DNA from 2 places in the Brucella intermedia LMG 3301 genome. Region 2 is predicted to be linked to the other one. Evidence: riboswitches for the same ligand, from Rfam matches in the RefSeq annotation. Region 2 holds a riboswitch; the other holds the start of a gene.

Region 1 (15,147 bases), on a different contig from region 2:
AAGTTCCACTCGCACGTCGGATGGAGACGTAAGTCTCCTTCGCGCGCAATCGAGGGTCCAGCCAGCAAAGCGGTAGCTATGAGTGACGGGACGGCTGGGCGCCCGGTTGTTTTCCAGGCGCCGGAGTACAGCACGGATACGGGCCAGCAATTCGCGCGGATCGAACGGTTTGGCCAGATAATCGTCGGCGCCGATTTCCAGGCCCAGTATCTTGTCGGCAGCATCGGCAATTGCCGTAAGCATGATGATCGGCACCCGCGAATGACGACGGATATCCTGGCAGATTTCAATGCCGCTTTTTCCGGGAAGCATGACGTCGAGAATAATCAGGTCGACTGCCGTCCGGCTCATCACATCATGCATTTCTTCGCCGTCATGGGCGATTGAAACGCGCATGCCGCGCCGTTTGAGAAATTCATGCAGAAGGTCACGTATGTCCTTATCGTCATCGACAATCAGAACGTGGGCGTCTTCTTTCAATTTGAAGTATCCGTAATAGCCTAAGGTTACGAGATAGTAGCGCCCGGATTGCGACGATAAAAAGCCTTGGGCAATGGTTTTCAACCGGCAATTGGATAGCGCTACAATCCAGAAACAAATTGCAACAGATGCGAAAAACAAGGGCAAACAAGGCGTGTCATAACGGTTTCGCTGAAGAAACTGAAGTCCAATGAAAGATTGAATTCGTATGTTCAAGTCGGTTTTCATATCGAAAGCAGCAACGAAAGCGTCTCTTTCAACACTTTGTCTTGCGGGTCTGCTGTCCTTCCCGCTTCCCAACGGAGCAATGGCAGCGCAACTCGTAACACGTAGCGAACGGTGTGACAGGCTTCAGCATCAACTGCAAACCGCGCTTTCCGGTCGTGCCGAAACCCGGCAGGCCCGTCAGGCAGAGACCTTGCAGAAGCGGGGGATGAAATTCTGCGCAAGCAGAAGAGAGGCGCAAGGCTTGCGAGCCTATGCCGAGGCCCTCAAGCTTCTAGGGATCAAACCTGACATGGCCGATACGGGCGGACAGGAAAGTGCTTTACCTCCGGCGGGGAAGACCCCGAACGGAAAACCCAATTGAGGAACCGGAAAATGAAGAAGTCTCTTATTTCTGCTCTTGGTGTGGCCGCTGTTCTGGGCCTGTCCGCTCCTGTCCTGACGGCAAGCGCTGCTAACGCTGCTCCGGCTGCTGCAACGCACACGACTGTTGCCAAGCATCATGCGAAGAAGGCTAAGGCTCACAAGAAGCACCACACCGCGAAGAAGTCGCACAAGAAGGCCGCTCCGGCCAAGAAGATCTAAGTTTTCCGTTTCGTGCGATAGCCGGCGGCTCCCTCGCAGTCGGTTCTTGCCACCAAAGGCCGTTGCCTGTCGGACATGAGATGTCCGATTTGCAGCGGCCTTTTCTTTTGTTCACGGAGGTGGGTGGACTTGCCGAAACCGCCCCGACGGCCATATTTTCGGTTTTGCAAAGGGGAGCAGTTGCCGTGACGACAATTCATTTGAAGCGCATTTACGATGCTCCTTCACCGGAGGATGGCTACCGTGTCCTCGTGGATCGGGTTTGGCCTCGGGGCATGACGAAGGAAAAGGCAGATATAGATTTGTGGGCCAAGGATATTGCTCCGTCAGCCGAACTTCGCAAATGGTTCTGCCACGATCCGGCAAAATGGAGCGATTTTCAGAAGAAGTATCGCGAAGAGCTTGAACGCAACAAACCCGCGCTGAAAGAGCTAATGGCCAAAGCTGGCGAGAAAGGCGGTCGTCTGACGCTGTTGTTTGGTGCGAAAGACGAAGAGCATAATCAGGCTGTGGTTCTGCACGCGTTCATGCAGTCTATGTAGTTGCCCCACCAAACACGTTTCAATCCCGACCTTCTTCGGGCGCTCCGAGCGGGAACAGATGCCGGAATGGTCGTGCTTCATCCAGAGCACGGGCATAGCTGGGACGTGCAAGCAGACGTCTGCGATAGTTCCGCACATTGGTGAACTCTTCGGCAATGGCATAAGTCCAATCTGCGTAGAGCAGGGAGGGAGCCGCAGCGCAATCAGCCAGACTGAACTCATCGCCGGAAGCCCACTCGCGCCCAGCCATGTGCCCGATCCAAAAACGCATAGGCTGTATCGAGCATCGCTCGCCAGCGGTCGCTGCCATCATCATGTTCGCGGTCAAGCGCAATATAGACAAGGCGCTGTTGTGGGTAGTTTACATAGTTATCGAAGAAGCGATCCCACATGCGTACATCAGCGCTTGCAAGTGGTTCCAAGGGGATCAGGCGTCGGGAATGGGGATAGGCAGCTTCGAGATATTCGATTATTCCGGTTGCTTCAAACACCAGCTTTCCATTGTGCGTCAGGATTGGAAATTTGCCAAAAGGCCAGAGCGCGGCGAACTCGCTGGCAACCGGTTCGGTGCCGTCGAGCATTCTTGCTTCGAAGGTTATGTCCTTTTCATAGAAAGCTGTTGTGGCCTTCTGGCAATAAGACGAGAAGGGATGCAGGTAGAGTTTCAGCGACATCATGGTCCTCCCATATCGCTACAGATCAACCTCAATCGCGGTTGCTGCGATAGTCCGCACGATTGATGCCATGGCGCTGCATCTTATCGTAAAAGGTCTTCCTTGGAATACCGAGGGCCTCAATCGTTTCCTGAACATTGCCATTGTGCGCGGCAAGCGTCTCGCGAATTATCGTTTCCTCATATTGCTCCAGCCGTTTGGGAAGCGGCTCCTGATTGCTGCCCGTGAGCGTTGTCGAATGAACCGTTTTCTCAACCCCAAGCGCCACACGGTCGGCAAAATGGGCGAGTTCGCGGACATTTCCCGGCCAGTCATGACTCATAAGATAGCGGTGCGTAGAGGCTTCGATTGCGGGCACGTCGCGATTGAAGCGCTTTGCAGCACGCGACAGGAAATGCGCGAAAAGCAACGGAACGTCCTCACGCCTTTCTCTCAGCGGCGGAATGGAAAGGGTGACGACGTTCAGCCTGTAATACAGGTCTTCTCGGAAGTCGCCTCTCTGGGCAGGGTCCGCAAGATCGATCTTTGCGGCCGCCACGACACGAAGATTGACCGGACGAACTTCGTTCGTACCGAGCGGAGTGATTTCCCGCATTTCAAGCACGCGCAACAGCTTTACCTGCGTTGCAGCCGGCATGCTTTCTATTTCATCGAGAAACAGCGTGCCGCCACTTGCATGTTCGATCCGTCCCAGCCGCTTTTTCTGCGCTCCGGTGAAAGCGCCTGCCTCGTGACCGAATAATTCGCTTTCGATCACCGTTTCGGGCAAGGCGCCGCAGTTGAGAGCCACGAAATTGCCCTTGCGGCGACGGCTCCAATTGTGCAGCAATTGTGCAACCACTTCCTTGCCGCTGCCGGTTTCGCCAGCTACGAGCACATCCACATCGGTATCAGCTATATCCCGCAAGGTACGACGCAGGTTTTCCATTGCGGGTGTCTGGCCAATCAACGGCAGATCGCCCTCCACATTCTGCGCGGCTTCGCGTAAAGCGCGGTTTTCCAGAACCAGTCGGCGCGTTTCCCCGGCGCGGCGGATGCTGTGCACAAGCCTGTCGGCTGCAAACGGCTTGGCGATGAAATCATAAGCGCCGTCCTGAATGGCCTGCACGGCCATAGGAATATCACCGTGACCGGTGATCAGGATGACGGGCAGTTCAGCGTCAACCGCCTTGATCCGTGCAAAGAGCTGAAGGCCATCGATTTGCGGCATTCGCACATCCGTGACGACGACGCCGTCATAAGCAGATGTAACACTGTTCAGGGCATCCAGAGCGTTCGGAAAATCTGCAACATCGAAACCGGCCAGCTCGAGCGTCTGCCGGGTGGCGCGCCGCAGCGCCCTGTCATCGTCGACCAGAATAACGGAAGGTGATTTATCCATCATGCTTTTCTCAATTCGATGCGGAAAGACGTGCCGGCGGGGCCGCTTTCGGCAGAAATCGTTCCGCCATAATCAGTGACGATTTCCTTGACGATCACAAGACCGAGGCCGAGCCCCTTTTCCTTCGATGTATTGAAGGGCGAAAACAGATTGTCGCGAATATGCTGCGGCATGCCTGGTCCGTTATCGGAGACGGTGATGATGACCTTGTCATTCTCCACATGGGTTCGGACTTCTATCCGGCCATCATGTTCTTTTGCATCAACTGCTTCCAGTGCATTCTGAAACAGGTTTATGAAAACCTGTTCGAGCCTGATGGAATGCCCGATGACGCGTAGTTCGGGCGGTGGTAACACGACGTCGAGTTGGTCCATCCGTCCGGAAAAACGGCTTCGCAACAATACCAGGGCTCCCGAAATAACCTTGCTTAGCGAGGTTGGCGCGGAAGGAGAACGTCCTTTTCTCGCAAGCGCTTTCAAATCACCTGTAATCGTGCCGATTCGATCTGTCAGCGCCGCGATTTCGTTGAGATTGTCGGTTGCATCCGAAAGCTTCTTGCGTTCAATGAAGGTTCTTGCGTTGTCTGCATAAGCGCGGATGGTTGCAACCGGTTGGTTGATTTCATGCGCCACGCCTGCTGCGACCTGACCCATGATGGCGAGACGATTGGCATGAACAAGATCCTGCTGCACGCCCTGCAGCATCGTTTCGGTGCGGCGATGATCACTGATCTCCGCTTGCAGCCTGTCCCGCGCCAGGCTGAGGTCACGGGTGCGTTCTTCCACCCGCTCTTCAAGTTCCATCCGTGTGCGTCGGGCATCGGCAATGCGGGCCGCGAGCTTCTGTTTGCGCCGCAGGAGAAGTCCTGCAAAGCTGGCGATCGCTGTCAGAATGATAAAGGCGAACAGCCGTGCTTCTCGGACCGCAGCAGGAATTTGCGGACGAATTGGTGCGAGACTGTACATTTGCCAGGGAGTGGAGGGCACGGCAGAGCGGATTGCAAGAAAGTCGGTATTGCGCGCGTTGCCGGGGAGCAGGGCGTCAATTAGCAGAAAGTCCCCGCTATCAAATGAAGTCGCCGAAAGCGGCAAGGGTGCCAACGGTGCGTCTCCAAACTGCAGGCTATCGCGGATTGACTGGATCTGTTCCTGACCGATTGACCCGATAGTCATGAATCGCCACGACGGCAGGCTCGTAATCAGCACTATGTTGCGTTCGTCCGTTACGAAGGTTGGACGGCCGGCACTGTTCCAGTCGCTTTCGAGACGGTCGAATTCGAGTTTCACGACGATCACGCCCAGTGGACCGTTCGGGCCATCAATGCGGCGCGATATGTAGAGGCCAGGACGATTGCTGACATTGCCGAGTGCGAAATATTCGGCATCTCCGTTTCTCAGCGCGTTGTGAAAATAGGGGCGAAATTTGTAATCGTTGCCGACGAAGCTGTCCGGTTCGCGCCAGTTACTTGCAGCAATGGCGACGCCATCCATACCGACAAGATAGATGACCGCTGCCTGCGTGCCGCGCGCGAGCGCCTCCAGTTTTTCGTTCAGGGGAGTGATCGTAGCGGGCGTCTTGTCCTGCAGTGCAGCTTCCAGTGCCCGGTCCTTTGACAGCACCAGAGGCAAAGCGCGCTGCTTGTCGAGAACTGCGCGCAACAATGCCGTATTGAGGTTGGCGTCGATCCGGGCCTGCTCGCTCAATGCCAGCATGGCCTTGTCTCGCGCCAGGTCGCCGACGATCCAGAAAGCGAGTGCAAAAACCACCGCCCAAAACAACCCAAACAGCGCCCATGGGCGTCGGCTGGCGTTTGTGGGCCGGGTTAGAATGTCCATGGTGGAAGGGTGCGGGCTCATCACTTTATTGTGCAATATTTCAGACATGGGAGAAATAGAAATGTGCGGATAATCGCACTTTTTATCGAGGTTCGTCACCGTAAGGCATATTAAAATGCTTAAAAACAATAACTTAGGCCCGGCGTCGCAGACTGGCACGGAGATTGCAATCAAACAACTCAGCAGCGGTTCTGATCGCTGGAACTTGAGACTGAATGGCTCGGGAGGTTGGAACAAGTTCCAGGCTGGGCCGAACGGAGGACGTCATGATTGCAGTACCGACAGGCACCGCGGTTTCGCCGCGTGGTCCTATTCCCTTTTACAAGCACCTTTATGTACAGGTGTTGGTGGCGATTGCTGCCGGTATTCTCCTTGGTCATTTTTACCCCGAACTGGGAACGCAGCTGAAGCCGCTTGGCGATGCGTTCATCAAGCTCGTCAAAATGATTATCGCTCCGGTCATCTTTCTGACCGTTGCAACCGGCATCGCCGGTATGACTGACATGAAGAAGGTAGGTCGCGTTGCCAGTAAGGCGATGATCTACTTCCTGACATTCTCGACACTGGCCCTGATCGTCGGGCTTATCGTCGCCAATGTCGTGCAGCCGGGCGCCGGAATGCATATCGACCCGGCTTCGCTTGATCCGAAGGCCGTTGCCAATTATGCCGCCAAGGCACACGAGCAGACCATCACGGGTTTCCTGAGCAACATAATTCCAACGACAATTGTCGGCGCATTCGCTGAGGGCGACATCCTGCAGGTGCTGTTCTTCTCCGTCCTGTTCGGTATCGCACTGGCTTTGGTCGGCGATAAAGGCAAGCCTGTTACCGATTTTCTTCATGTCCTGACTGCACCGGTTTTCAAACTGGTTGCAATCCTGATGAAGGCAGCTCCAATCGGCGCATTTGGTGCCATGGCGTTCACCATCGGTAAATATGGTATCGGTTCGATTGCCAATCTCGCACTGTTGATCGGCACCTTCTATCTCACTTCCCTGCTGTTCGTGCTTGTCGTTCTGGGAGCGGTCGCCCGCTACAATGGCTTCTCGATCCTCGCGCTCATCCGCTACATCAAGGAAGAACTGCTTCTGGTTCTGGGCACGTCTTCGTCGGAAGCGGCCCTCCCAGCGCTCATGGACAAGATGGAAAAGGCCGGCTGCAAGCGTTCGGTGGTGGGGCTGGTCATTCCGACCGGCTACTCGTTCAATCTGGATGGCACCAATATCTACATGACGCTGGCCGCGCTCTTTATCGCACAGGCGACGGACATCCCGCTGTCGTTGAGCGATCAGATTCTGCTTTTGCTGGTGGCGATGCTGAGCTCCAAGGGTGCGGCGGGCATTACAGGCGCCGGATTTATTACACTGGCGGCGACACTGTCTGTCGTTCCCGCCGTTCCGGTTGCGGGCATGGCTCTGATCCTGGGTATCGATCGCTTCATGTCCGAATGCCGGGCATTGACAAATCTTGTCGGCAATGCAGTGGCGACCATTGTGGTGGCGCGTTGGGAAAATGAACTCGACACGGACAAGCTCGCCGCAGCGATGAACGGTGCGCCTCTCATCACGGATGTTATTCCGCAGCTGGAACCCGCTGAATAATAGTGACGACTTGAAAGGAAACGGCCCGCTTCTGGCGGGCCGTTTCATATTCATCGTTCGGCAGATTTGCCTTGGGTGATCAACCGGGCGCTATGCTGGCCGGAAATATAGGTCCACAGCCAGCTCCACGCGACAGCGGCACGGCTTCTTGTTCCAATCAGGAAGAAGATGTGCGCAATACCCCAGAACCACCACGCGATAATGCCTTTCAGCTTGAAGCGCCCCATATCGACCACAGCAGCGCCTCTGCCGATGGTGGCAAGATTGCCCTGATGCTTGTAACGGAACGGCATTGGCGGCGTTTGTCCTTCGATGCGGCTTTTTATGACCGTGGCAACGTAGGCACCTTGCTGTTTGGCGGCAGGTGCTATGCCCGGAACCGGTTTCCCGTCCGGTCCCTCGACCCAGGCCGTATCCCCGATGACGAAGATATCGTCATGCCCGGGAACATTGAGGTTTGATAGAACCTTGACGCGTCCGGCGCGGTCGCTCTCCGCGCCCAGCCACGTTGCGGCAGGGGAAGCCGCAACGCCAGCCGCCCAGATTGCCGTGCGGCACGGAATGAACTCTTCGCCGACTGTAACGCCCTCGGCTGTTATGTCCTTCACCGGAATCCCGAGCCGTACTTCCACGCCAAGTTTTTCCAGTGCTCTCAATGCATAGTCGGACAGATCTTCCGGAAAGGCGGCCAGAATGCGCGGACCCGCTTCGAGCAGCATTACGCGCGTTTGCCGCGTATCGATATTGCGAAATTCAGGCCATATGGTTTGCTTGGCGAGCTCTGCGATAATGCCTGCGAGCTCCACGCCGGTCGGCCCGCCGCCAACGATGGCAAATGTCAGCAGCGCCTTCCGTTTTGCTTCATCGGTTTCGCGTTCAGCGCGCTCGAAGGCGAGGAGCAGACGGCGGCGAATGGTTGTTGCATCCTCAAGCGCCTTCAGTCCGGGCGCCAGCGCTTCCCACTGATCGTTGCCAAAGTAGGCATGGCGTGCGCCCGTGGCGAGGACGAGCATATCGTATGAAATTTCTGTGCCGTTTTCGAGTTGCACCTGCCGGCGTTCCGTATCCACATCGGTGACTGTACCCAGCAGTGTGGTCACTTCAGTGCGGTCCCGAAACAGGTGGCGGATCGGCCAGGCAATTTCGGATGTGGCGAGGATGGTTGTCGCAACCTGATATAAAAGCGGCTGGAAAAGATGATGGTTACGCTGATCAATCAATGTAATCCGCACATTGACGTTCTTGAGATCGTGGATCAATTGCAATCCGCCAAAACCGGCACCGACAACGACAAGATGGGGGACACGCTCTTCGCTCATTACTTCCGCCTGCTTGCTGGATCAATCGGCGAGTGACCGGCCCGTTCCCAGCAGTACGCGACCGTTCGACATCAATGTATACCTGTAGATTGCGATTTCCAGACCGCTTGTCTGCGGGGGGTATTTCCGAATGGGGCACCAATCACACCGATGACATAACCAGCAGGTTGCGACGAACTTCGTCGCCATTGCCATTTACGAGCTGCTTCTCGATGTCCAGATGGGTAGCCTTCCAGATCGGCACGGCTGCCGCAAGAGTAGCTTTGCCCTCGGGTGTGAGTTGCAATAATCGCTCGCGCCTGTCGTCGGGATTCACGATGATCTCCACCCAGCCTTGCCGCTGCAACGGCTTCAGCGCCGCGGTCAGCGTGGTTTGATCCATGGCCAGAAGCTCCGCGACCGGCTTCATCGGGGGAGGCACGGGGCGATTGAGCGACATCATCAAGGAGAACTGGCCGTTCGTTAACCCCACCGGGCGCAGGGCATCGTCAAAGCGGCGGGCGAGGGCGCGGGCGGCGCGCTGAACATGCAAGCAAAGGCAGGTATCACGAACCAGAAGCGTTGTTTCAAAAGGTACATCACGGCTATTTGACATGATTTATTAATATTGATATCAATGTAAATCGTCAAGCAGGAACATTGATATCTACGGGCGGGAGCAAAAGCCGGAGGAGGGCTTGCACCATGAACGAGGTCGTATCCCGAGAAGTTTGGCTTGAGGCGCGGCGCGCGCTTCTGGCAAGTGAGAAAGAAGCCACCCATCTGCGCGACAAGGTCAATCGTGAGCGGCAAGCCCTGCCATGGGTGAAGGTTGACAAGAATTATACGTTCGATACGCCTTCGGGACGGAAAACGCTTTCCGATCTGTTCGACGGGCGCAGCCAGTTGCTGATCTATCATTTCATGTTCGGACCTGACTGGGATCAAGGCTGCACGGGATGTTCGTTTCTTGCCGACAATTTTGATGGCGCGGTGGCGCATCTCAACAATCATGATGTAACGCTCGTTGCCGTGTCGCGCGGACCGCTGGCAAAGCTCGAAGCCTACAAGAAGCGGATGGGGTGGCATTTCCCATGGGTTTCATCGCAAGGCAGCGACTTCAACTTCGATTATCACGTCTCCTTCACGAAGGAAGAGCTCGAAAACAATCGGGTGTTCTACAATTTCGACAAGCTTGCCGCAGAAGACGCCTTCGATGAACTGCCGGGCATGAGCGCCTTCTACAAGGATGAAAACGGCACGATCTATCACACCTATTCCAGCTATGCCCGCGGCATTGAAGAATGGATAGGAACGTTGATGATCCTTGATCGAGCGCCCAAGGGCCGCAACGAAAACGGGACGATGCATTTCGTCAAGCGGCACGATGAATACGAAACAAAGGCATCCGGTCATAGCTGTTGTGGCTGATCGTTCGAACAAAAGAGGGAACCAAGGGAGTACGTTCAATGAAACAGGGCTCATCTCCGTTCGTCTGGTACGAACTTATGACGACAGACACGGACAGCGCGCAGGATTTTTATACCAAAGTCGTCGGCTGGGCTGCGAAGGACGCCGGTGTTCCCGGCATGAAATATACGCTGTTCGAAGTGCCCGGATGCATGATCGCAGGCATGATGTCGATGGCGGACATGCCGAAGGAGGATTGCGGCGGCCAGGCGGGTTGGCTTGGTTATGTCGGCGTGGCGAATGCCGACGAATATGCGCGGAAAGTGGAAGCGGAAGGTGGCAAGGTTTTGAGGGCGCCGCAGGATATCCCGAATATCGGACGGTTCGCGATTGTGTCCGACCCGCAAGGCGGCATCTTTGCGCTTTTCGAACCGATGGGGGATATGCCGGCACCGGATGATTTCGGCTCACGCAAACCGGGACATCCGGGCTGGCACGAACTTCATGCGAAGGACTGCGAGACGGTTTTTCCCTTCTACGAGAAAGTGTTTGGCTGGAAACTCTCACGCAATTTCGACATGGGGCCTATGGGCAACTACAAGGTATTCAGCGTCGATGGCGCCGATCATGGAGGCATCATGACCGCGCCTCCCGGCACACCGGTCGGCTGGGGTTTTTACTTCATGGTGGAAGGCGTCAAGGATGCAGCCGACAGGGTCAAGTCTCTTGGCGGAACCGTCCTGCAAGGACCTATGGAGGTACCGAACGGGGAGTGGGTCGTTCAATGCAAGGATCCGCAAGGTGTGAACATCTCGCTTGTAGCGTCGAAACCTTAGGAAAGACTGCGCCCCGCGATTGACTGCCGGTACATTTGCGATGATTGGATGATACATCGAAACGTATCGGCGGAAGATCGACCATGCACCACAGAAGCACGCGTCAGTCTCAAAGGTCTGGAACTGTTCTCGCGGCAGATGTCGGTGGATCCTTCATTCGGCTTGCGCGCTCGACGCATCCGGGAAATATCGAGCTTCTCGAAAAGCTCCCCACTCCCGCTGACAGCTGGGAAGAATTTGGGTGCGCGCTGGAAACCGCGCTACGAACTCATGCGTCGAAAGAGGAGTGGCCGTTTGCCCTCTCGATCGCCGGATTGGTCGATCCGGATACAACGACTGCTCTGTCGGCAAATATTCCCTGCATTACAGGTCACAAGCTAAGTCTCGAACTTGGAGAGCGACTTCAGCGCCGGGTCATCGCGGCCAATGATGCCGATTGTCTGACGCTGGCAGAAGCGATTGAAGGCGCCGGTAAAGGCCACGATATCGTCTTCTGTGCAGTGCTGGGCACAGGCGTCGGCGGTGGGCTTGTTGTCGATGGCCGGCTCGTTCGAGGTAAGGGCGGATTGACTGGCGAGTGGGGACATGGCCCGATCCTCAACACATCGGTGGACCTCGATGGACAAACTGTGCTGGTCCCGCGCTTCAGTTGCGGTTGCGGGCAAAGCGGCTGTGTCGATACCATCGGCGGCGCGCGCGGGATTGAGAGGCTGCACCGTTTTTTGAATGCGGCCGATGCAACGAGCCATAGAATTATGCAGGATTGGCTCGACGGCTGTCAGATGGCCGGAAGGACAATCTCCGCCTATCTCCAACTCGTTGCCGATCCGCTGGCTGCCGTCGTCAACGTAACCGGCACATCGATCATTCCCGTGGGTGGCGGGCTTGCCACGGCGTCCGAGCTGATTTCAGCGATTGACGAGGCGGTGAGAGCCCGAATCCTGCGCAAAACGGAGCAGCCTATAGTCGTTCCCGGAATATTCGGCAGCGATGGCGGTTTGGTCGGGGCAGCGATATTGGGGCATCAGACGTGAGCGTGTTACTCGAAGTCTGCGTGGATAGCGCCGAAGGCCTATATTCGGCGATCGAAGGTGGCGCGGATCGCATCGAACTCTGTTCCGCCCTTGAACTGGGCGGTTTGACGCCCTCGCAGGCATTGATGGAGCTTGCTTCAGATGCGCCGATCCCGGTCTACGCAATGATCAGACCCCGTGCGGGCAGCTTTTGCTTTTCGGCTGAAGACGAAGCCATCATGGCGGCAGATATTGGCAACGCGAGAAATGCCGGCTTGGCAGGGGTCGTCCTGGGTGCTTCGCTCGCCGATGGTTCTCTGGATGTTACCTTGCTGGAAAGACTGATTGCGGAGGCAAATGTCCTTGGAACCACGCTCCACCGCGCCTTCGATCTCGTGCCTGACGCGGAGACCGCGCTGGAGCAGGCAATCGCGCTTGGTTTCGAGCGCATCCTGACGTCCGGCCTCTCCCAGACCGCGGAAGAGGGACTGGACAATCTGCGGCATTTGGCGGGAAAGGCCGGGAAGCGCATCAGCATCATGCCTGGCAGCGGCGTCAGTGTCGGCAATGTAGGTCGGATAATCGAAGCCACGGGTGCGACAGAAGTTCATGCTTCATGTCGCGTCGCAGTCGAAGAAAAGGATTCTCGTGCAATCGCGTTCGGTTTCGCTGGGGAACGATCATTTCGAACATCAGCCCAGCGCGTGAGTGAGTTGAAAGCCGCAATCGGACATATTTAAAGGCCGTTCATTCCAAATTCCGTGTCTGTGGCAGTGCTGATTTCGCGCAGTGGCCAGCCGCTGAAAAGGAAATTTCTCAAACAGTTCGAGGTGGCACTTAAACCCTATTGCCACCCTGAAAGAGTTTGAGTAGAAGTGACATCACATCAAGAGTTGGGGGCGACGCCCAACGCCAACCTGCCTCTCCGGGCAAGGTGGTACTCTCTGTAAAGGGAGGATGTGGCCCAACCGGCAAATATACGGATAAAGCCACTCGCGTCAGCTCCGACATAAACTAGGGACCGACGCGACATGCCGATTAAAATTCCTGACGATCTGCCAGCAACCAGTGTTCTCCAGGCCGAGGGCGTTATGGTCATGCGCGAAGCAGATGCCATTCGTCAGGATATTCGTCCGCTGAAGATCGGTCTTCTCAATCTGATGCCGAACAAGGTCACCACCGAGACGCAGATTGCGCGTCTTCTCGGCGCAACACCGTTGCAGGTGGAGCTGACCCTCGTTCGGATTACCAACCATGTGGCGCGCCACACGCCGGCCGATCACATGCTGTCCTTCTATCAGCCGTGGGAAGATGTGCGGGATCAACGCTTCGACGGCTTTGTCATCACGGGTGCTCCGGTCGAGCGTCTCGAATTCGAGGAAGTCACCTATTGGGACGAAATGCAGCGTGTTTTCGACTGGACGCAGACCCATGTGCACCGGACGCTGAATATATGCTGGGCAGCGCAGGCTGCCGTCCATCATTTCCATGGCATGGGCAAATATGAACTGCCGGACAAGGCTTCGGGTGTCTATAGCCAGCGCAACCTTGCTCCGTCTTCCCCATATCTCCGAGGATTTTCGGATGATTTCAAGATTCCGGTTTCCCGGTGGACCGAAGTGCGCAAGAGCGACATTCCTGCCGATAGCGGGTTGAAGGTGCTGGTCGACAGTCCGGAGACGGGGCTCTGTCTGTTGGACGATCCGCATCACCGCTCGCTGCATATGTTCAATCATGTGGAGTATGACACCACATCGCTTGCAGATGAGTATTTCCGCGACATTCAGGCTCAGCCCGACACGAAGGTTCCGGCAAATTATTTCCCCGGAGACGATGCGACGCGCCAGCCGGAAAATCGCTGGCGCAGCCACGCGCATCTTCTGTTCGGAAACTGGATCAACGAGATGTATCAATCGACGCCATACGACCTGGAAAAGATCGGGAAGCGTTAAGAGCACATAGCAAGGACAGTCCGACCAGAACAGACCCTGTCCAGGGCAGGGCCTGCAATGACATGTATTCAAACGCAAGCCCGCCTGTTGCTGTGCCGAGGGCCACGCCCACATGCATTGCAGACAGGTTGATCCCGACCCCGGCGTCCGCTGTTGCGGGATCGGTTGTCATGAGAAAACTCTGTACGACGGGCGATATCATCCAGCTCAAACAAGCCCAGATCATCAGCACCATACCGAAAACAGTGCTGGAGTTGACCGCGACAGGTATTGCCATCAACGCTGTTAGATAAAGGAGTGGCGTCAGCACGATGGCCAGTCGCGGCGATAGCTTGTCAGCAAGCAGGCCGCCGAGATACCCGCCCGTCATGCCAGCCAGACCAAAGGCCAACATCGCCCATATAATTCTCTGCGAAGAGACATGCACCGCTTCCAGAAGGTAGGGTGTGAGGTAGGCGAACAGCACGAAATGACCGCCGATCATCAGGATTGAAACCAGTTGCGCCGATACCAACCGGAAAGATTTCAGGTGCGGCGTGTAAGGCGGCAAGCCGCGCTGGCTGCGCCCCGCGCCGGACAATGCATGCATTGACAGAAGCAGAACCAAAGCTGCGGCTGATGCCAGGCAAAGGAAAACCGCGCGCCAGCCAAGCCACTCATTGACGATCATCCCCGTGGGAACACCGGCGACCATCGAACCACTGATACCCACGAATATGATTCCGATGGCGCGCCCGCGCATCGCCGGGATGACCAATTCCGTTGCCAGCATCGTGGCGATCAGGCAAACCGCCGCGCTTGCCATCGCCATCCCGATACGCGCGGCAAACAGAACCCCGTAATTGGGGCTCAAGCTCGCGACGATATTGCTTGCAATGAAAACACCCAACGCAGAGACCAGAATGGCTTTCCGCTCAAACCGCGTGGTGAGGACGAGCGCCAGCGGAGCGGCAAGCGCAAAGGTAATAGAGAAGATTGAGGTCAACTGACCGGCGGCGCTGACAGAAACATCCAGGCCGCGGGCGATGCCGGGAAGAATGCCTACAATAATATTCTCGGCGGTGCCGGTAACGAATGTCGCCAGTGCCAGCACAAATATGCGGGGGTCCATGTTTGCCGTTCCCTTTCATGGTAACACCATGCGGGCGACAAGCGACCCGGCCTGGCGATGTTGCATGCCGGGTTTCGAGGCAAAGCTTCGGTTATCCCTGATGTGATCTCATATCATTCAAACTGGTCTGTCGCTAGCTTTTGAGGGCAATCAACTGGCGGCACGCGCCAGCCATCTGTGCCAGTCGTCTTCCGAACCGTGGAA
Region 2 (15,147 bases):
GCCTTTCTCGGCGGGTTGTCGGCGGCAACCGCGATGGTCATCGTCGCCTGCGTCGCGCTTTCGATCATGATCTCCAATCATCTGGTGCTGCCGCTTTTCATACGGCGGCTGGCCAAGCAACAGGCAGCAGAACAGCGCGACCTGACCAAAATCATTCTGAACACCCGCCGCCTCACCATTATTGGCATTCTGGCGCTGGCGTTTGCCTATTATCGCTTCACCTCCAACAATATCCACCTGGCTTCGATCGGCTTCGTTTCCTTTGCTGCGATTGCCCAATTCGTGCCTGCCTTCATTGGCGGGCTGTTCTGGCGCAATGCCAACGGACGCGGTGCCATGCTGGGTCTTTCGACCGGCTTTCTGGTCTGGGCCTACACTTTGCTGCTACCCACCATGGCGCCGGAAAATGCCGCCATTTTGCGCGATGGTTTTCTCGGCTTTACCGCATTGCGCCCGGAAGCGCTTTTCGGAACCAATGCTCTTCCCCTGACCAACGGCGTGGTGTGGAGCCTTGCGGCCAATACGCTGTTCTACGTTCTTGGTTCCCTCTCGCGCGCCTCGACGCCGCTGGAACGCATTCAGGCCAGCATCTTCCTGCCGCGTTATGTGATCGGCACACCGACCCTGAAGCGCTTTCGCACGACTGTCACCGTCGCCGAACTGAAAGCCACCATGGCGCGTTATCTCGGCGCCGAACGCGTGGAGCGCGCTTTCCTTCGTTTTGAAGGAAGGGAACAGCGGCGGCTTGATCCCGGCATGACCGTCGATACGCCTTTGATCCGCCATGCGGAGCAACTGCTTGGTACGGCAGTCGGCTCTGCATCGGCGCGCCTTGTCCTGTCACTGCTGTTGCAAAAGGGCGATGCGTCCGGCCGCGATGCGCGACAACTCCTGGACGATGCTTCAACGGCCTTGCAGCAAAACCGCGACCTGCTGCAAACCGCGCTCGACCAGATGGAACAAGGCATCACGGTTTTCGACAAGGACTTGAGGCTCACCTGCTGGAACCGGCAGTTCCGCAAGCTTTTCGATCTTCCCGATGAGGTGATGCAGGTCGGGATACCCGTTTCCGAAATCGTGGAACAGCTGCATCGTCGCGGCGACATATCTTTCACCGGCCAGAACAGCGCCATACGCTCGCTCGCGGCTGTGCGCCGTCCATGGCGCATCAATATGAAATCCACCGGCAAGGTGCTGGAAATCCAGTCCAATCCCATGCCTGATGGGGGCATCGTCGCGACATATACCGATATCACGGCGGCGGTTGAAGCGGATGTCACGCGCCAGAAGGCGGCTGAGATGCTGGAGCAGCGCGTGGCGGATCGCACGGCGGAACTGACCCGCGTCAACCAGCAGCTTGCCAAGGCGCAAGCCGCGGCGGAAGAAGCCAATCAGGGGAAGACGCGATTTCTTGCGGCTGCCGGGCACGACATTCTGCAACCGCTTAACGCGGCAAGACTGTACAGTACCGCGCTTGCCGAAAGACTGGGGCGTTCCGAAACCAGCGAATTCGCACGCAATATCGACTCCTCACTGGAAGCCGTGGAAGCCATTCTCGGTATGGTCCTGGATATTTCACGGCTGGACACCGGATCACTCAAACCCGAACTCTCGGTGTTTCGTCTCGACAAGCTGATGAGCCAGATTGCAACCGACTTCACACCGCTTGCAGCCGCCAAGGGGCTGAAACTGCGCGTTGTCCCGTCAAGCATCGTCGTCAAGACGGATCGCAACATGCTGCGGCGCCTGATCCAGAACCTCGTCTCCAATTCAATCAAGTATAGCCGCAGGGGCGGTATCTTGCTCGGCGTCCGCCGCCGCGGTTCCTTTGTGGAGTTGCAGGTGCTCGATACCGGAATCGGCATTCCTCCGCAAAAGCTGAAACTCGTCTTCCGCGAGTTTACCCGGCTCGATGAAGGAATGCGGGAAGCGGAAGGCCTTGGCCTTGGCCTTTCCATCGTTGACCGCATCGCCAGGCTCTTGTCGCTGCCGCTCGCGCTGGCTTCAACGCCCGGCAAGGGGACGATGTTCACCCTGCGCATTCCTGTCTCGCAGGAAAAGGTGCCCGCTGACGAAGTGAAGAACCGTCGCGGGCTGCAACGGGCGCTGGAACTGACGGGGCTCGATGTTCTCTGCATCGACAATGACGCCAGCATCCTGTCGGGAATGGAAACGCTGCTTCGCGGATGGGGGTGCCAGGTTACGACACTGCGCAGCGGAACTGCGCTGAAATCGTACTGCACCGACCATTCCCGCCCGCCGGATGTGATCGTCGCGGACTATCATCTGCTGAACGAAAACGGCCTCGATATGATCGGTTTTGCCCGCGAAACGTTCCAGACCGAAATACCGGCCATCCTCCTGACAGCCGATCGCTCCAAGGAAGTGCGCCAACGCGCTGAGGATGAAAACGTCACTGTCTTGCACAAGCCGCTTCGTCCCGCGGCGCTCCGTTCGCTGCTATCGCATTTTCATCATGCGAGGCAGGACAATGCATCGGCGCAGAATGCCGCTCAGTAACGGACTGTCCGGAACATTTCCTGTTTAAAGGCGCCTCGCAAATGCTCTATCCGATTGTCTCCCAGTTTCGGGAGACGTGCTCTAATCCGTGTTTAGCGCATCATTGCCGATGCGCGACAGGAGAATGACCGCCTGTGTGCGGCTGTCGACCCCGAGTTTCTGCAGCACTGCTGAAACATGCGCCTTGACCGTGGCTTCCGACACGCCAAGCTCATAGGCGATCTGCTTGTTCAACAGCCCCTCCGCCAACATGGTCAGCACGCGCGTCTGCTGCGGCGTCAATGTGCGCAACCGCGCGATGAGCGCCTCGATTTCCGGGTCGTGCGCATGATCCAGTTCAATGTCGGCGGGTGTCCAGATATCGCCAGCCAGAACAGTGCTCATGGCCTCGCCAATGGTTTCCATGCTGGCGGATTTCGATATGAACCCCGAAGCACCGAGCTCGACCGCATGACGGATCGTCGCCGCATCGTCGGTTGCCGAAACGATGATGATTGGAAGTGCGGGCTGCAAGGCCTTCAACGTCACCAGACCGGAAAGCCCAGTACCGCCCGGCATCGTCAGATCCAACAGCAGAAGGTCGATATCCTCTCGCTCGCCGACCAGTTTCTTTACGGCGTCGAAATCGCCAACTTCGATGATTTCCACGCTTTGCGACTGTCCGGAAAGGACCTGTCTCAATGCCCCCCGGAAAAGCGGATGATCGTCAGCGATGATAAAATGCATGTGCCTCGCGCGCCATTGTTTCAGGTCTCCTCCCCTCGCGGTGCAGGCCAATCAGCCAATCACTCCGTTTTATGCCGTTTTTTGGCTCGGGCAACCAAAATTCACGTTGCTAATCCCTTTTCGCATTACTCATTGCCGCCATCTGGCCGCATTGTATGTTAGGTTATGCGCTGAAAGTAACATAAGAGCGGCCCGACCAGCGAAATGGGGGGACCAAAAGGCATTTCATGACGCGCAATACGCTTTATCCCGAAATCCAACCGTTCAAGGAAGAGATGCTGCAGGTCTCTTCGCTGCATCGAATCCACGTCGAGCAATGCGGCAACCCGGACGGCAAGCCGGTCATCATGATCCATGGCGGCCCCGGCGGTGGAATCACGCCGACGATGCGTCGCCTGCATGACCCGGAGCGCTATCGCATAATCCTGTTCGACCAGCGCGGATGCGGCCGTTCCACCCCGCATGCGGAATTGCGCGAAAACACGACCTGGGATCTTGTGGCGGACATGGAGCATATTCGCGCGCATCTCGGCATCGACAAGTGGCAGGTGTTCGGCGGCTCATGGGGAGCGACCCTCGGCCTTGCCTATGCGCAATCCCATCCGGATCGCGTTGCAGAACTTGTCCTGCGCGGTATCTTCATGGTTCGCCGTTTCGAAGTCGACTGGACCTATTCCAACGGCGCAAGCATTCTCTTCCCTGATCACTTCGAGGCTTATCAGGAGCATATACCGGAAGCAGAGCGCGGCGATATGATCGCTGCCTATTACAAGCGCCTCACCGATCGCAACCCGCAGGTGCAGCTTGAAGCGGCTCGACGCTGGGCGCGCTGGGAAGGCTCGATCATTTCGCTTCTGCCCGATCCGGCGCGTGTCGATGCCTTCGGTGAAGACCAGTACGCCATCGCTTTTGCGCGTATCGAATGCCACTATTTCCAGAACCGTGGCTTCCTCGATTCCGACGACCAGCTTCTACGGAACGTCGACCGCATCCGGCATATTCCCGGTGTGATCGTGCACGGCCGCTATGATGTCTGCACGCCGTTCATCAATGCCTGGCAGTTGAAGAAGATGTGGCCTGAAGCCGATCTCAAAATCGTCGAGGACGCCGGACACGCCGTTACGGAACCCGGTATCACCCACGAATTGATAGAGGCGACAAAGCGTTTCGCGCAATAGGGCGAAACGCACCCACATTTGCTGGAAATGCTCAATGAAAAGGCGCCGTGCGGCGCCTTTTTCCTTGCTGTCAGGTCCGCCCGCCCGGAAGGGTTCCGTTGTCCGGTTTTTCCGGCTCGCTGTCGAAACTTTTCGCTATATCCATAAAGCGCCGCATGAACCGTTCCATATAGCTCATGGATTGCTCAAACTCCTGCTCCGTCGGCAAGCCCGAAGCAGTACTTCCGCCTTTCCCTTCAAGAGCGGAGACCTTGTCCTCAAGCTTCTTCACGCGATCCTGCAGGCTGGCAATGTCGTTCTCATAAGCCTCACGATCTTCGGTCGCCATCTTGCACACGAGTTGTCCCTGCTGCTCCACGCAGGTCGAGATCGCGCCGGTTCGGGTGTCCAGACGGACATAGCCGTTTTCCGTCCCTTCCAGCCGATAACGTCCGTTTTCCTGCGCCAGCGCATTGGCCGGGGCAAGTGCTGAACCAAGAACAGCAACAGCAGCCAGATTGCGGACCATCAATGTCTTTCTGTTCAACATAAGGCTATTCCCTTCAGCTTCTCTTTGAGGTGTCCCCATCATATGGGACGTTTACGACGAAAATCGAACATGCGGGACTTTGATTTCCGAAGAAATTCGGTCTAGAGAGCACCCATGACCAATGAGATCATCTATAAGATCGCTCCGCGCGGGCTTTGGGCGCAGGCAGAACAGGCTGGTAATTTTACCGGGGCTCCAGTTGATATTGCGGACGGCTATATCCATTTCTCTACTGGAACACAGGTGCGGGAAACGGCAGCTAAACATTTTGCGGGCCAGCGGGATCTGCTTCTGATCAGTGTGAATGCTTCTGCGCTCGGCGCGGCATTGAAGTTTGAAGTTTCACGCGGCGGGGCCCTTTTTCCTCATCTCTACGGCACACTGCCGCTTGCAGCCGTTTTGAAGGTTGAACCCCTGCCGTTGGGCGACGATGGTCTTCACATTTTTCCGGAGCTGGAAAGTTAATGAGCGGGCTTTTTGAAACTCTCGGGCGACGCGCCCTTTTCGCCTTCGATGCAGAACAGGCACATGGTCTTTCCATCGCTGGCCTGAAGACAGGTCTCGTGACCTGCGGTGCGCCGAACGATCCGGCGCTTTCCGTCAAGGTTGCGGGATTGCAGTTTCCAAATCCGCTCGGCATGGCAGCGGGCTACGACAAGAATGCCGAAGTGCCGGACGCCCTGTTGAAGCTCGGTTTCGGCTTCACGGAAATCGGCACCATCACGCCGCGCCCGCAAAGCGGCAATCCGCGTCCGCGCATTTTCCGGCTCGTGGATGACAGGGCCGTTATCAATCGGCTGGGCTTCAACAATGAAGGCCATGATGCTGCGTTTAAGCGCCTGTCGCAACGCGCTGGCAAGAGCGGTATCGTGGGCGTCAATATAGGCGCCAACAAGGATGCCGAAGACCGCATTGCCGATTATGTTGCCGGTATCCGTCGCTTCTATCAGCTGGCGCGCTACTTCACCGTCAATATTTCTTCGCCCAACACGCCGGGACTGCGCAACCTTCAGGCCCGCGACAGTCTGCGTGAACTGTTGAGCCGCGTGCTGGAAGCGCGCAACGAAGAAGGCAAGATGTGCACGCTGAAGCGTCCGGTTTTTCTGAAGATCGCCCCCGATCTGGCCGATGAAGAACTGGACGACATCGCTGCCGAGGCAACCGAACAGAAGCTCGATGGCATCATCATATCCAACACGACGCTTTCACGCGCCGGATTGAAAAGCGCGGACAACCGCGATGAAACAGGCGGGCTTTCCGGCGTACCGCTTTTCGAGCGCTCCACCATCATCCTTGCCAAGATGCGCGAGCGGGTCGGCCCCGACATGCCGTTGATCGGCGTCGGCGGCGTGGATAGCGCTGAAACGGCGCTGACAAAGATCAAGGCCGGTGCCGATCTGGTCCAGCTTTATACAGGCCTCATCTATCGCGGACCGAACCTGCCCGCCGAAATCGTGCGTGGCCTGTCGGCGGCAGTGAAACGCGAGGGCGTTGCCAACATCGCCGCACTGCGCGACCGGGACAGCAGCGACTGGGCCAAGCGTGAGCTGCCCGCCTGAGAGCCGGGTCACATAATGAATTCTGTACGATAACGTCGCGGCAGGATCGCCAGAAGCAAAACTCCGCGAATTGACAGAAACAGGTTGAGAGCCAGCCAAAGCCCGTGATTGCCCATCACGGGCTTTGCCGCATAAAGAACTGCGAGAAAAAAGCCGAGCGACAGGAACATCATGTTGCGCATGTCGCGCGACCATGTGGCGCCGATGTAAACCCCGTCCATATGGAAGGCCAGCAGTCCCGTCATACCTGTCAGCGCGGCCCAGGGCAGGTATTTCAAGGCTTCAGCGTGAACGTCTTCCGCCTTGGACAGCAGCCCGATGATCGCATCGCCAAACACCAGCAGGAAAAAGGCGATGAGGCTGGCCATGACCAGCCCCCAGACGAAAGTGAGCTTGGCACCGCGCACGAACGCAGGACTGTAGCGCGCGCCAATAGACCGTCCGACGATCTGTTCGGCGGCTGCCGCCATGCCGTCCAGGAAGAAACCGGCGATGAGGAAGAAGTTCATCAAGACGGCATTGGCCGCCAGTGTGACCGGGCCGAGATCGGACCCTGCCCGCGTGAAGAACGCGAAGGCCGTGAGAAGCAGGAAGGAGCGGATCATGATGTCGCGATTGACCGCGAACATGCGCAGGATTCCTTGCTTCTGGAATATCCGCGCCCGGTCCGGACGCAGTGACGCATCCTTTCGGAAATGGCGCAGCACGATGAACATGCCGACGAGAGCGGCAACCGTTTCGCCGGTCACGGTCGCCCAGGCAACGCCAGTAACGCCCCAGCCCCACTCCAGCCCGAGGATAATGCAGAGCACGATATTGATGCCGTTGAGGAGCACCTGAAGACCGAGGCCGACAATACCCTGTCCACGTCCGAGAACCAGTCCGAGGATTGAATAGTTGATGAGCGCAACCGGCGCGGACAACATGCGGATCGACACATAGGTCGCCATTGCTTCCTGCGTTGCCGACGTCGGATGCATGAAGGTGGACGAGACGCCGATGATGATCGGCAGGCACAGTATCATCAGGCTGCCGGCAATGACCGCGATGATGATTGCCCGCCAGAAGATCGCCTGCTCTTCCACCGCGTCTTCCGCACCCATGGCCTGTGCAACCAGTCCGGTCGTGCCGGAACGCAGGAAATTGAATATCGACAGCAGGAAATCGAAGACCAGCGCGCCAATCGCCAGACCGCCGATCAGCTCGGCCTGTCCCATCTGGCCGACAACGCCCATATCGACAAGTCCGAGAAGCGGCGTGGTGATCGCAGCAAGCGTCATGGGAATGGCGATCAACATCACCATCCTGTGTGTTACTTCGAACGGCCTTGTTACGCCACCACGCTGCAGCGACTGATCCATGATGCTTGTCCCGAATATTCCCCTCAGATCAAAACGATCTACTCTGGAATCAATCGAAACTACAGATAATTCGGCCACCGCATTGTCGCAGTTCCTGACAACCGGCTGTCAGGAGAATGAGGGATCAAAGTCCGAGCATCATGGCCCAATATATATAAGTTGGCTTGTTTTCGGGTGTTGCCCAGGCGAGACCATAATGCTCGAAGGTCGGATCGAGCATGTTCTTGCGATGGCCGGGCGATTTCATCCAGGCATCGAAGACGGCCTGTGTACTGCGCTGTCCCGATGCGACATTCTCTGCCGCCGGACCGCGGATACCTGCCTGCCGCAGACGCGCCACGAAACCATTGCCCCAACCGACGCTATGGCCGATCTTTCCATAACCCGCCATCCGCCTGGCCTGGTAAAGCGCGGCTTGCTCCAGCTTGGAATCCGTCGCCATCAAAGGCAGTCCGTTTGCCTTTCGAATAGCGTTGAAAATAGCGGTGGGATCGTCGTCACCTGCCCCCCATGCCGCCTTCCACGGCATTGCCGACATCGCCAGCGCGCCCCCGGCAAGGATCAGAAAGCCCCGCCGGTTGAGTGTTAAACCTTGTTTTTGCTGCATGCCTGTCTGAGCTACCCAGTTACCGAATTGATTTCATTTCCGGTAGCTGAGGATACGGAGCAAAATAAAGGCAGGAATGACGACTGCAGCGCCAAGAATGAGATAATCGACAAAGCCTGCAATTGCCGAAAAGCCCATATTCCAAAGGCGGAGGAAGAAATCGCGGATGCCATACAAGATGTCGTAGGGCGTCCAGTGAAATGCGCTCATGACCACGCCAACCACCAGCGAAATCAGCACCAGCTTGATCAGAACGCGGGCCGGGGTATCGCCAAGAAAACGGTTTACACCATCCGACATGCAAATCTCCTGTGTGGTTATTGGTTAGAATGGATGCTCTTAAGTTGAAACGTCATCCCGCTCTAAGCTTTTGTTTGAGCATGATTCCGAAAACCGGTTACCACTTTTCGGAATCATGGTTTAAAGCGACAGATTCTTCGCGCAAGAAATAGGCTCTCCGTACAGCCTGCGCAAGTTCTGCCCTCGCTCAGCGCTGCTTGCGGTACTCGCGCGGGGCTTTCTGCTTTTGGCGCGAGAACGACCGGTTCATGCTGCGCGTATCGGTAAAGCCGCTTGCAACAGCCACTTCCAACAGTGACAAGCTTGTTTCCGACAAGAGTTCCTTGGCCTTCTTAACCCGCAGCTCTTCGCGGACCTCGAACGCCGTCCGCTCAAGGGCAAGCTTGAACCCACGCTCCATCTGGCGGACGGAAATTCCCAATCGGCGCGCCACGTCAATCATAGGCACCGGGTCTTCCAGCGTTTCCTCGAAAATGCGGATTGCCTTGCGGATCATCGGCGACCGCACGCCGTTGAAGCTCAGCGCCGGTTGTTCGGAACGCACAAGCTCATAAGGGATCATGAGGATGGACGCACTCTTGCGCGCCAGTTCCTCCGAAATCTCGTTCTGTATGATGGACAGCGCCAATGACGCCGTGCCAAGCCCGCCCGCACAGGTGAAGTGTCTTCCGCTACGATGGAACAGGCTCGTCGTATCGGCTGTATATCCGTCGAAAAGCTCCAGAAAATCGTCGCGATGGAACCAGCTGACGCAGCAATTGCGGTCCGGCAAAAGGTCTGCTTCCGCCAGCAGAAAGGCAGCCGTGCAAAGGCCCACCACTGTCTTGCCGCGCCGGTCCGCACGCTTGATGAGATCGACCAGCGCCTGCTGTCTGGGCCGGTATTGCGCAAGCAATCCGCCGACGACTGCCACATAATCACAATCGTCGAGTTCGCCTATGGGAGCGGTCGGCTCGATCACCATGCCGGAACTGGAGGTGACAGGATCTCCTGATAGCGTGCATATTTTCCACGCGCAGCGTATCTGACGGCTCTTGTCGCGATCATCGGCGGCAAGGCGGAAGGGATCGAGGAAAAGGCTGAGTGCACTCAGCGTAAAACCGGGCAAAGCAACAATGCCCACCGACAGCCTGCGTTGCGGGGCATCTGTTGCGGCTTGAAGCTTCTTGTCCCGATCCCGTTCAGTTCCGTTCGTCACGTCGACCTTGCTCCTCCACCAGATTTATATTTGCTTGGAGGAGGCTATTATAGTCAACGAAAATGCTTGGAAAGCTTCAACTGCTGCGCCTGATAGTTGGAGCCGAGATCGACGCCATAAAGTGCAGATGGGCGATGCAGCATATGTTCGTAAACCAGCCGCCCGACGATCTGCCCATGTTCCAGAATGAATGGAACCTCGTGGCTGCGGACTTCCAGAACGGCGCGACTTCCGGTTCCGCCCGCAGCGCTGTGCCCGAAGCCCGGATCGAAAAAGCCTGCATAATGGACGCGGAATTCGCCCACCAGCGGGTCGAAGGGCGTCATTTCAGCGGCATAAAGCGGCGGGACATGCACTGCCTCGCGCGAAACGAGAATATAGAATTCATCCGGATCAAGCACGAGTTCGCGCGAACCCCGATCATAGATCGGCTCCCAGAAATCAAGGATGTCGTGCGCCGCACGCTTGTCCACATCCACCACAGCCGTATGGTGCTTGCCGCGATAGCCAATCAGCCGGTCAGGACCACCTGAAAGATCAACCGACAGCGCAATGCCACCGCCGGAGATGTTCGGCATTTCCGCTGCGACCAGCGTTTCGGCCTTGTGCAATGCAGCAAGCTCCGCCTCGTCAAGCTGGGCACGTCCCTTGCGGAAGCGTATCTGCGACAGGCGCGATCCTGTACGCACGACAATAGGAAATGTGCGTGGGCTGACTTCCAGATAGAGCGGGCCGTTGTATCCGGCGGGCACCTTATCGAATTCCTGCGCCCCGTCGGCGATGACGCGGGTGAAGATATCGAGGCGGCCCGTTGAACTTTTCGGATTTGCCGACGCGGAAAGATCGGGCGACAGCGTCAGGCTTTCGAGAAGCGGAACGATGTAAACGCAGCCCGTTTCCAGAACGGCTCCCGCCGTCAGGTCGATCTCGTGCAGTTTTAACCGTTCCAGCTTTTCGATGACCGGCGTCCCGGGTCCCGGCATGAAGGAAGCGCGAACACGATAGGCTTTTGCGCCGAGCCTCAGGTCAAGGCTCGCGGGCTGTATCTGGTCGGGATCAAGGGCGCGCGGCGACGCCAGCAAACCGCTTTCAAACAGCGCGGAAATATCCGCGTCCGCCAGAATTCCAGCATCTTTCTGCGTCATCGACCCGATACTCCGTAGCCTAAAGCATGTCGTACTTTGTCGTAATCAAGCGACATGCTTTAATCTCTTGTTTTCACGCATATCTCCCGAAACCGGTTCCCGATTTCGGAAGGCATGCTCTAGGCATTGCTTGACAAAGACCATTGACCGCTCAGGACCTCAATGCCAACCCTTCCAGCCGCTAGAAACCGGGTTTTCCGCAGGAATCAGAGTATTTTCATGGCGCCCCGGATGCGCTTTTCGAGAAATGCGTTGGTTTCGGCATTGACGGCTCCGCGCAACAGGCATAATGGAAAACTGTTCCGTGGTGATTTGGCCGGCCGGCTTGCAGCCACGTTAAAGAATTCGCTAAAAAAGGCCGCGGTTCGTTACCGGCCTTTTGCGTTTTCGCAAGGCCGGTTTTTTATTGGCCGCCGAGGCTCGACATCCTGCCCCGGCCGACCAGCTTTTCGACAGGTTGGAAAAATGACGACTGAGAATACCCGCAAATTTCGCCCTGCAACCGAACTCGTGCATGCCGGATCGCTTCGCTCTGGATTTGCCGAAATGTCGGAAGCGATGTTTCTGACGCAGGGCTTCCTTTATCCCAATGCCGAAGCCGCCGAAGCGCGGTTCAAGGGCGAGGACCCGGGTTTCATCTATTCGCGTTACGCCAACCCGACCACCGACATGTTTGAAAAGCGCATGTGCGCGCTGGAAGGCGCCGAAGAAGCACGCGCCACCGCCTCCGGCATGGCTGCGGTCGCGGCTGCCATTCTTTGTCAGGTGCAGGCCGGGGATCACGTGATTTCGGCTCGCGCCGTCTTCGGCTCCTGTCGCTACATCGTCGAGACGATCTTGCCGAAATACGGCGTCGAAATCTCGATCATCGATGGTTCCAACATCGAAAACTGGAAAGCGGCTGTTCGCCCGAACACCAAGGTGATGTTCCTTGAAAGCCCGTCCAACCCGACGCTCGAAATCATCGACATTGCTGCCGTTGCGCAGGTCGCCAACGAAGCAGGCGCCAAGCTGATCGTCGACAATGTTTTCGCAACCCCGCTATTCCAGAAGCCGCTGGAGCTCGGCGCGCATATCGTCGTTTATTCTGCGACAAAGCACATTGACGGTCAGGGGCGCTGCCTTGGCGGCGTGGTCCTCTCCGACCGCGAGTGGATTGAAAATACCCTGCAGGATTATTTCCGTCACACGGGTCCGGGCCTTAGCCCATTCAACGCATGGATCATGCTGAAAGGCCTTGAAACACTGTCCGTGCGTGTACGCCAGCAGACGCTGTCGGCGGCAGCAGTTGCCGACTTCCTCGCAGGCAAGCAGGGCGTGAAGCGCGTGATCTATCCGGGTCGGGCGGACCATCCGCAGGCCGACATCATCGCCAAGCAGATGACCGGTGGTTCAACCCTCATCGCCCTGGAGCTGGAAGGCGGCAAAGAGGCAGCGTTCAAGTTCCAGAACGCCTTGCAGGTCTTCAGCATCTCCAACAATCTGGGCGACGCGAAAAGCCTTATTACCCACCCGGCAACCACGACGCACAAGAACCTTACCGACGAGGCCAAGGCTGAACTGGGTATCTCGGACGGCCTGCTTCGGATATCGCTCGGCCTTGAAGATACGGACGACCTTGTGGAAGACGTGGAAGCAGCGTTGAAGGTCGCTCGCTGAACAGCTGCTTCCCACATTGTGGCATTTAGGCTGCAAACGGAGGCGTAAACGATGCAATTGCCGGAGATTTCGGCAATTGCATCGTATTTTCTGCCCCACATTGTTGACCCTCCCGCAACTTTAGCGATAGGAGGGGCGAAAAGCGGCGTCCGTAAACCGAACGACGAACCGTTGAGGAGACAGCATCATTGCGATCCGGATTGCAGGGTGCCAGGGCCGATGTGAATGTAGGGCGGTGCGCATGTATAGAGCGGTAACGCGGGGGATCGAGGTTTCTGTCGAGCCTTTCTATCTGGAAGATCAGTCGGACCCCGACGAAAACCGTTATGTCTGGGGTTATCGTATAACGATCGCCAACAATTCGACGGAAACCGTACAACTTCGCTCGCGTTACTGGCAGATTACCGACGCAAACGGACACGTCGAAGAGGTGCGCGGCGCGGGTGTGGTTGGCGAACAGCCGACACTTGAGCCCGGCGATTCATTTCAATATTCCTCGGGCTGCCCGTTAACCACCACATCCGGTGTCATGGTCGGACGGTATCAGATGCAGGGTAATGGTGGCAGCATGTTCGAAGTCGATATCCCCGCCTTCTCGCTTGACATGCCGGACCTGCGACGCACCTTGAATTGAAGATAGCCCAGCATTTTGCGAAGGCAGATGACGAACAGAGTACAACTCTGTCTTTGCCTTTTCGCGCCGCCGCTCCCGAAAAAGCGCGCTCGATTTTCAACAGGGCGCGCAATCCGGCGCCCGGTGGGAAAGTTTTTAAACGCGTTCGATCACAAAATAAGTCGTTGGTCCCGGTGGGTTCGCCAGAACAGAAACATTGTTCCAAAGCTCGACATTGAGTCCATCCGTTCCGTCACCCGTTATCGCCGGAGGCTGCACCGCGCCATCCAGTCCGACCGGGGATAAGCGCCAGGCGGTGTTGATCGGCATCTTGAACCAGACATGCCCAACCTTGATCTGCACCGGCAAGGTGCCGAAGCTACTGACAGTCTTTTCTTCGTTGTCGGCGAAGACCATGTCGGTATTACGTGCATCCGTGGCGAAGATCAGCAATAGCTTGCTGCTGTCCGCTACCGTCTGGCCATCGAGCGAAGAAACAGACAGCATGCCCGCACCGGAAGCCGAACCGACCCAGAGCTGCCCGAGTTGTACCGGCTGGGTGATGGATGAGAATGCAAGTGCTTCCGTATGCTGCGTGACAACCCGCATCTGTTTGGCCGCACTATCAAGCCTGATCTCTCCGGTATCGCTGACATATATCCCCGATGCTGCATCGCTTGGATTTGTCGCAGCCAGAACTCCATGGCTGCGCAGGAATGCGATGGCGTCCGCACGGGTGCTAATCTGGCGAGGGGAACCGACCGTCACAGCGTCCGGTGCGAACGGAGCATCGCCTTGTGCGAAACGAGACATTAGCGACATGATCGTCACGGCATCCGGTTCCTGCATGTCCAGCCTCGCCAGATTTCCGATATCCTGTATCTGCGCCACCACACGATGCAACGCTTTCGCAACGTCTCCGCGGCGGAAGAGCAGCGCCGACAGGGTTTCGCCGGCACGGGCAACGGGATCAAGTGCCGTGCGGTAAGGACGGATATACTGTTCGTTAAAATCGCTGCCGCCATAGCCAAGGACAAGTGCTCCATTGCTATGCCGGCACAGAATATCCCAGTCCTGCAGAGCGGCATAAGCCGGCATTGCAAGCCCCGCCTCGTAGCGATGCCTGTTCCAGAAAACATGATCATACTCCGTCATTACAAATGGCTTTGCTGCCAGACGTGTAGCAGCCGCATTGCGGACGTACGCCACCGCGCCGTCAAACGAACTGGTCTGGAATATCGGCCCCGTCATATTGTCGTTCGGATCATGATAGGTATTCATCGCCACCACCTGTTGATTGCGGCGTGTGAGCGTGGTCTGGATGCCATATCCGTTATTATAGGGTGCTATGATACCCCTGAAGCCCATCGCACGGATGCAGTCGCCCATTTTCTTCGCAGTCTCGGTTTCAACCGACACGCAGAAACTTGCAAAATCGCGCAGCCGTTTGGACGCCGCATAGCGGTTTGAAGGCAGGGCAACTGTGGCGTTTTCAATTTGCTCGCTACCCAGCAACTCGCCGCCCCAGGCAGCCTGCAAGACAGCCGTAGTACCATATTGCTCCTCCAGCCAAGCATTGAACGGCGGCTTCAATTCCGCCAACGCCTGGAGGTCGCCGTTGGCGAAGACCCACGAGTTGAACACCAATCCATTCTCATTGAACGGCACGACCATCGCCATCGCCGGGTCTTCGAAAGGCACAAGCCCGGTATAGGGATTGACCGTCCCGAAGATATCGACCTGAAAGCGCAG

What was found. A riboswitch is a leader RNA that binds a small molecule or an ion and turns the genes downstream of it on or off. The one in region 2 is predicted to bind S-adenosylmethionine.
Positions count from the first base shown of each region.
Region 1: linked by a shared signal. The riboswitch ahead of metA (homoserine O-acetyltransferase MetA) and the one ahead of OINT_RS01655 (O-succinylhomoserine sulfhydrylase) in region 2 are both predicted to bind S-adenosylmethionine.

Region 1 covers NZ_ACQA01000002.1:571,988-587,134, forward strand. Annotated here, with positions in the region: gene OINT_RS15100 (response regulator) at 1-480, opposite strand, end outside; gene OINT_RS15105 (hypothetical protein) at 788-1,069, shown strand; gene OINT_RS15110 (hypothetical protein) at 1,081-1,290, shown strand; gene OINT_RS15115 (DUF488 domain-containing protein) at 1,476-1,832, shown strand; partial or broken gene OINT_RS15120 (glutathione S-transferase family protein) at 1,852-2,506, opposite strand; gene OINT_RS15125 (sigma-54-dependent transcriptional regulator) at 2,538-3,887, opposite strand; gene OINT_RS15130 (ATP-binding protein) at 3,887-5,722, opposite strand; gene OINT_RS15135 (dicarboxylate/amino acid:cation symporter) at 5,989-7,323, shown strand; gene OINT_RS15140 (NAD(P)/FAD-dependent oxidoreductase) at 7,374-8,642, opposite strand; gene OINT_RS15145 (MarR family winged helix-turn-helix transcriptional regulator) at 8,785-9,237, opposite strand; gene OINT_RS15150 (DUF899 domain-containing protein) at 9,327-10,052, shown strand; gene OINT_RS15155 (VOC family protein) at 10,091-10,867, shown strand; gene OINT_RS15160 (ROK family protein) at 10,951-11,901, shown strand; gene OINT_RS15165 (copper homeostasis protein CutC) at 11,898-12,620, shown strand; SAM-I-IV-variant riboswitch at 12,759-12,869, shown strand; gene metA (homoserine O-acetyltransferase MetA) at 12,912-13,832, shown strand; gene OINT_RS15175 (MFS transporter) at 13,777-14,943, opposite strand; gene OINT_RS15180 (glycoside hydrolase family 25 protein) at 15,094-15,147, opposite strand, start outside.
Region 2 covers NZ_ACQA01000001.1:368,106-383,252, reverse strand. Annotated here, with positions in the region: gene OINT_RS01710 (PAS domain-containing hybrid sensor histidine kinase/response regulator) at 1-2,520, shown strand, start outside; gene OINT_RS01705 (response regulator transcription factor) at 2,602-3,246, opposite strand; gene pip (prolyl aminopeptidase) at 3,474-4,424, shown strand; gene OINT_RS01695 (hypothetical protein) at 4,495-4,953, opposite strand; gene OINT_RS01690 (DUF952 domain-containing protein) at 5,068-5,418, shown strand; gene OINT_RS01685 (quinone-dependent dihydroorotate dehydrogenase) at 5,418-6,512, shown strand; gene OINT_RS01680 (MATE family efflux transporter) at 6,521-7,873, opposite strand; gene OINT_RS01675 (CAP domain-containing protein) at 7,998-8,480, opposite strand; gene OINT_RS01670 (DUF6460 domain-containing protein) at 8,514-8,780, opposite strand; gene OINT_RS01665 (GlxA family transcriptional regulator) at 8,968-9,978, opposite strand; gene OINT_RS01660 (2'-deoxycytidine 5'-triphosphate deaminase) at 10,032-11,123, opposite strand; SAM riboswitch at 11,418-11,497, shown strand; gene OINT_RS01655 (O-succinylhomoserine sulfhydrylase) at 11,589-12,782, shown strand; gene apaG (Co2+/Mg2+ efflux protein ApaG) at 13,024-13,416, shown strand; gene OINT_RS01645 (hypothetical protein) at 13,552-15,147, opposite strand, start outside.